DNA from 2 places in the Aurantivibrio infirmus genome. Region 2 is predicted to be linked to the other one. Evidence: predicted binding sites of a transcription regulator. Region 2 holds the regulator's gene; the other holds the start of a gene.
The links. Region 2 encodes FNR, which switches genes on or off when oxygen is low (the NO sensors DNR and NnrR bind a similar motif). Its sites were predicted from a motif close to TTGATNNNNATCAA; they were not measured.
Positions count from the first base shown of each region.

Region 1 (3,426 bases), on a different contig from region 2:
GCGCCAGCGCGATAAGTGGTCTCGGTAAGCTCTTGCATTTTTCCGTTACTCAACAATGCATAGCCAAGGATTATTACCATCCCCGCCAGTACTGGTAGCATCATCGGCAAAGCAACCCAACCAATAACAATTAGAAAAACAAAAACAAAGGGAAGATCAATAATTATTGCCATGCTGGCGGACGTAACAAAATCTCTCACTGTTTCAAACGATCGAAGATTTGCTGCAAAGGAACCTACCGATGCTGGACGCGCTTCCATTCGCAAACCCAGCACACGTTCCATAATTATCGCGGATAGTTTTATGTCGATGCGCTTGCTAGCTAAATCCAAAAAATAGCCGCGCATAGTTCGCAACACGGCATCTACAATTAAAATGATCGCGACACCAATGCTCATCATCCATAAAGTTTCTACTGCAAAATTTGGAACAACACGATCGTAAACATTCATGGTGAATAAGGGGATCGATAGCGCGAGGATATTGATAACAAAAGCGGCAATGAGTACATCGCGATACAATGCAGTATTTTCTTTAAATACTTTCCAAAACCAATGCTCGCTGTGATCATGACTTAAGGCAGGCGCTCGCGCATCAAAACGAAACTTCGGTCGCGCTAAAATACAGACACCAGTATAGCGTTGTTGAAATTCTTCGAATGGTTCCTCAACCACCGACTCACTCAATTCTGGATACACAACTTTTACATTGTGGCTATCATCAGCCCAACCAACAATTATGCAGACTTGCTCATCATTGAGTAACAGAATTGCGGGAGTTAAAGCGCGATGCAATTTATGCAAGGGCTTACGCATTATTTTTGAGGATAAGCCGACACGGCTGGCAGCGCGGATAAACAAAGACGGCGTGAGGCGATTATCTTGCAGAGGCAAGCCGGCGATCAGCGCTTCTCGAGTGGTGGGTATGCCATGATGTTTGCCAAGATAAAGCAGGCTCTCGACAAGTGGGTCTAACTCGGCAATTTCCATTTTTCAACTCTATTTAATTTTGCTGGCGCTTCACGGTAATTAAGGTAATTACTACCCAGTGTAGTCGGCGCTTGCTCGAGGGGGCTTTAACCTTGCAGCCTGTACAGAAATTCATCACAAAGAAATTAACCTTGTCGCTCTTATAACCTAGTGCGAAGTATAAGTGCTTTTATGTTCTCTAAGTGAATCTAAGTTGAAGTGATTTCTGAGATATCGCCTGCAAGTAACTCACAACTAGGATAGTTACCTCAACAGCGAATACCAGTGGACTCGTCGTATATTCAAACCATTTAACTAAAACTAGGAAAGCAGCCAGCATAAAGATGCTGAACACGCTCTAGAATGGCTACTTTTTGAGCGCCAGGAAGAAGTGATTAAAAAACGAATTCCAAACAGAATAGCGACGGACTGCCGATTATTGCAGACACCACCGCTCGCATCCGCGCATAGCCTACGACCTTTAATCTTGCTCCTATAAGGCTATAGGCGAAAACAGGCATTCTCGCCGCTACCTGCAAAACCCTTATAAATACGTGTCTCACAGCGTCGCATTTAGGTTTTTACATGTGTCATCAATCAGAGTTTGAGGCCCAGGCCAATCATGTACACCATGGGGTCAATATCGATATCCGCCTCCAAATTGAGTCCAACATCTAAATCAATTTTAGCCGTCGTATCAATATCCGCCTTCCAAACCGACATATTCAAACTTAAAGAGTCACTCAATTGAAAGTCTGCGCCAATTTCAAATGCTAAACCGAGAGAGTTGTCCAGCTTCACACTGCCAGAACCAAGTGCGGCTTCGGTTTGAGAATTTAATTCCTCACTAAAAAAAATCGTATAGTTAATTCCGACACCAATGTAAGGTTGAAATCTGTTGGCCGATGCTAAAGGAAAATATTGCAAGCTGAGCGTCGGTGGCAGATGTTTTACATCAGCAACATCTAGTGAATTGGGCAGTGCGAGGGCAGATCCGCCCTGTAGTGTTGCAGTATGTTTAAACGGCGAAGATGCCAGCAATTCAAGGCCGAGATGATTTGTTAACATATAAGTCAAGGTAAGACCTAATTGGGTATTTGCATCCACAGTAACATTCGTATTTGGAATAGAGCCTATTTGTTGGACGAAAAGATTGTTGCTGCTAGAGTCTGGATCGGCTTTGGCTATGCCAGCGCGCACGATCAGGTCACCTTTTTCATGAGCAACGACATTAGCTGAACTAATAGAAATAATTAAACTTAAAGCTGCTACGGATGTTTTCAAAATCTTATTAACCATTACTTTTTCCTACCCCGTTTTTGACAATCTAATTAGCCCATTTTATCTATACGGACAAAAAAATTAATGATTTGAATCAATCGATGTTGTTTAAGGAATTAATTTTATTTTTTGGAAGTTCGAGGTGTTTTTTTGGGTTTTAGATCGACTTAAGAGTTCTCAAATAAAAAGAAGAGCCGCATAATTTAGATCATTGGACCTAACTATTTGGGGCTGAAAAAGGAAAGGGCAACGGATTTTTACCGAGTTCAACACACTGCAATTTAAATAAAATTTTGAAATTATTTAATCATGCATTGATTTCGGCCATTGTTTTTCGCCTCATACATTGCTTGATCTGCACGATCAAAAACCAAATCAATATTATCGTTGTCGATAAATTCGCTGATGCCTACCGATACGGTGATAGACACAGGATTATTTTTAAAATGAAAAGGTGTTTTTTCAATCGCTTCCCGGACCTGATTCATGACCATAATCGCATCCTGCTTAGCGGTTTCCACCAACAGAATCACGAATTCTTCACCGCCGTAACGGGTAATAAAATCGACCTCTCTAAGGCGTAGTTGCAGCGCCTTGCTGACCAATTGAAGTACTTTGTCGCCTGCTTGATGGCCAAAGTTGTCGTTAATCTTTTTGAAATGGTCAATATCTACAATAGCCATACTTAATGGGTTTTTATATCGAAGCCAACGAGTATATTCGTGATGAGAACGCTCGTTATAAGCTTCACGATTTGGCAGCCCAGTTAAGGCGTCTGTTTGTGCTTTTTGTTTTTGCTCGACTAAATTTTCGCGAGTTTTCTGCGCATCTTTTTCAAGTAAGGTCGCATGTTCAAGGAGCACTTTTATTTGTTCCGATAAAGAAGTCTGACCCGGCTCTTGTGAAACCGGAGGAGTAACAACGACTTTTCGTATTTTGAGTATCTGATCATTCACCGACGATTTTAATGCTTCGAGCTCCGTTGCACGATCGACATGTACAGACAACGCTGTTAATTCACTGTCAATTTCCTTTTGAAAACTCTCTTGAGACTTTTGTTCTTCAGACAATGTAACAGCCGCGGTACCGGCAATATTTTGAATTTCGAGTAATTGTTGGTTAATTTGCAAAAGGTATTTTCCAAACTCATCATTAGCCGCTAAGTGCGACTGCATAA
Region 1 covers NZ_BAAFSK010000006.1:48,385-51,810, reverse strand. Annotated here, with positions in the region: gene ACYUCY_RS13995 (type I secretion system permease/ATPase) at 1-989, opposite strand, end outside; gene ACYUCY_RS13990 (OmpW/AlkL family protein) at 1,566-2,267, opposite strand; gene ACYUCY_RS13985 (GGDEF domain-containing protein) at 2,549-3,426, opposite strand, start outside.
Region 1: the regulator FNR is predicted to act here: its motif matches at 2,334-2,347, upstream of ACYUCY_RS13990 (OmpW/AlkL family protein).

Region 2 (3,426 bases):
TTGCGAATTCGTCTTCAAAACTGCGTCTGTTTCGCACCTTGGTCAAACTATCTTCTAACCCTTGCTGCTCCAGTTGTTCGAAAGCAATGCAGTTTTCCAAACAAACAGAAACAATTAACGCAAGGTGCGTCATGAAACTGACCGCCTTGTCAGCGGTATAACGTTCGGCCGAATCACTCCCAAGATGAAGACTACCGATTTGTCTTTCTTGCCGCATCAAAGGTAATAACGCTGCACTCTCTACTGAGTATGTTCCAGGAAATAATCGGGTTTTAGTTAGTACATCTAACTCGCCTAATTTTACTGTCGGTACCGGCCCATACAAATCTAGAAAAAAGTCTTCGCTATATCTCAACTGCAGTCGATTCTCAAAATTGTCGACATCTAAAAGTTCCAAAAGTGAATCTAAACTGTAATCGGGGTCATAAAGGACTAAGCTCACAGTGCTTAATTCAAAATGCTTTGGTGCATTATTTAATAACGCATCTAGCAGTTCTGGCAAACCTTTGCAGCTTAACAACTGGAATTCGAAATCGTAAAACTTTGCCTGTATTTGTTGATTCTCATCAATTCGTGCCAACAATTCAGCCACAGATTGTTTAGAATCCTCAGGTTTAAGATCATTTTTCATCACGCTATCTCTTAATTCCTAAACGGCAAAACTTGGGCTGATAATCTGTAGTAAGCATATTTTCATTTTTGATATTTACATTAATAGTTTAGGCTTACAAATTAGCATTTGGTCTTCGTTGTTCTTACAACCCCTTCATAAATAAAAAGGAGGCTTGATAGACCCCTTGGTTTCACAGTAGAGTACTTTCGCTCTCGCGTTGTTTCACCTTAGAGCCGAACTTAGACATTAAATTCAAAATTCGGCGGCCGAATTGTAATCTGAATTGAATTAATATGACCAATTTATTGCCCTCTTCACCCTTAGCTTCAAAAAAATATCGCTCAATTGTTGTACTAACCGGTGCGGGAATTTCTGCTGAGTCGGGTATTAAAACTTTTCGCGCTGCGGACGGACTATGGGAAAACCATCGCATTGATGACGTTGCGACACCGGAAGCTTTTGCTAGAAACCCCGAGCTGGTGCAGCGTTTTTATAATCAACGCAGACAACAGCTACTCGACGGCATTACACCGAATCTTGCTCATCGTGCGCTAGCAGATTTTGCTCAACGACATGAGGGTGAATTCACATTAATTACTCAGAATATAGACGATCTCCACGAAAAAGCCGGAAGTTCCGTAATCCATATGCACGGCGAATTACTAAAATCCCGCTGTCTGAAATCCGGAAAAGTTCAAACCTGTGAAGAAGACATTCTCGTTGACTCCGTTTGTCTCTGTTGCAAACAGCCAGGAACTTTAAGACCGCATATTGTATGGTTTGGTGAAATGCCTCTGTATATGAACGACATTCAGCATGCTCTTGAGGCCTGCGACCTTTTTGTCGCCATAGGTACTTCAGGGAATGTTTACCCTGCCGCTGGCTTTTTTCAGCTAGCCAAAGCAGCTGGGGCGGATACATTAGAGTTGAATCTAGAAGCTTCTGTAAATGGTAGTGCCTTTGATTATTGCTTACAGGGTCCCGCCTCATCACTCGTTCCGGCGATTTTCCAAACTATTAATACCTAATTAGGCTCACCACACCCTTGTTTGGCAAAAAAGAATTTTTGACATCACAAGTCGCTATACCCTACCCTTTTCACCTGTGTGCCATGACTCTATCTTAGGGAATACAATTTTGTGTTAATATCCACGGATTCGGGTCTTTTTTAAAAGTTTAAGTCAATAAAAGTACTAGGTAGTTTACTTATGTCAGAAAGCCCGCTAAAAATAATCCCCACCTGTCATGCCACGCCAAATGTTTCTTGCTCACAGTGCCGACTTGCTTCTATTTGTTTACCGATCAGTTTACACGTCGAAGAAATCGATCAAGTCGACAGTATCATTCAGCGCGGACGCCCCTTACATAAAGGGGATTATTTATACCGAATGGAAGATGAGTTCCATTCGGTATATGCGGTCAGATCAGGGACCATAAAAACCGTTGCCATTACCAATAGCGGTCAGGAACAAGTTACCGGTTTTTACCTGCCGGGCGAAATTCTCGGTTTGGACGGCGTTGGCAACGGGAATCACTCGAATTCCGCTATTGCCCTCGAAACCTCGGCGGTTTGTGAAATACCCTTTAACAAAATGGAAGAATTGGGCAAGCAAGTTCCCAATTTAAATCGTCATTTATTTCGCTTGATGGGAAAAGAAATCACCGCTGACCAGCAGCTGATTACCTTGCTCAGTAAAAACAATGCGGAAGAAAGGGTTGCAACATTACTACTCAGCATTTCTAGTCGAAACGGTCAACGCAAGCTGTCTTTAACGAGCTTCCGCTTACCCATGTCTCGAGCAGATATCGGTAACTATCTTGGTTTGACGGTAGAAACAGTCAGCCGAACGCTAAGTCGCTTTCAAAAAGAAGGCTTAATCGTCGCCGATAAAAAAGATATTCAGATAGTTGACCTAAATGCCCTTCGTAAGATTGCAGATATCAGCTTATTTGATGTCGCTTAAACTATCCTCGGCTTGTCCTTAAAAAATCATCGCCCGACTTTTTCTCTTGACCAAATTAAATACCCTCGCCTCCGCTGCAATTAGGTGAAAAACGCCCAATTAAAAATTCACGAAGAAGTTCCTATGACAACTAAACTCGCTCAGGTTATCGAAGATATCGACGCCGTTAATCAACAAGACCCAAACAAAATTATCGTTTCCGGCAGCCCCTCCTCCAAAGAACTACTGTATTCTCGCCGCATGAGCGAGCGGCTATCTGAGTTTGAGCCTAAAGCTTCTGAACACTTGAGTATTGCAGCACATGGTCAACATATCGCACGCTGGAAAATCCCTCGTTCGTCCTATGAAAAGACTCGAGCAGGTTACCTTAAATGGAGAAAAGATCTCGGGGTGTATCATGGCGAACAACTCGCATTGATCATGGCAGCACGAGACTACTCCAACGCCGATATTGAGAGAGTAAAAAAAATAGTTGGCAAAAAGGGGATTAAATCGGACCCAGAAATTCAAACCCTAGAAGATGTTATTTGTTTGGTTTTTATCGAACACTATCTCGAGGCTTTCGCTCTAGAACATGAAAAAGAGAAAATAATCGATATTATTCGCAAGACCTGGACGAAAATGTCAGATCGAGGCCAGCAAGCAGCACTTAAAATCTCGTTGCCGGATCAACTAAACTTGCTAGTTGGTCAGGCGTTAAATTGATCAAAACGAACAAAATCACCGCACCGGCTCCGATTTCTCCAAACAATATGTAATGGGAAATCACCGAGTTTAAGCTCATTCAAATCTCATATAGCGAGCCGCCAATCGTTCGATTTGCGAGCAATTTTTTACCGCAATCCGACA
Region 2 covers NZ_BAAFSK010000003.1:447,716-451,141, forward strand. Annotated here, with positions in the region: gene ACYUCY_RS08740 (GGDEF domain-containing protein) at 1-631, opposite strand, end outside; gene cobB (Sir2 family NAD+-dependent deacetylase) at 907-1,641, shown strand; gene fnr (fumarate/nitrate reduction transcriptional regulator Fnr) at 1,822-2,577, shown strand; gene ACYUCY_RS08755 (DUF4202 domain-containing protein) at 2,701-3,282, shown strand.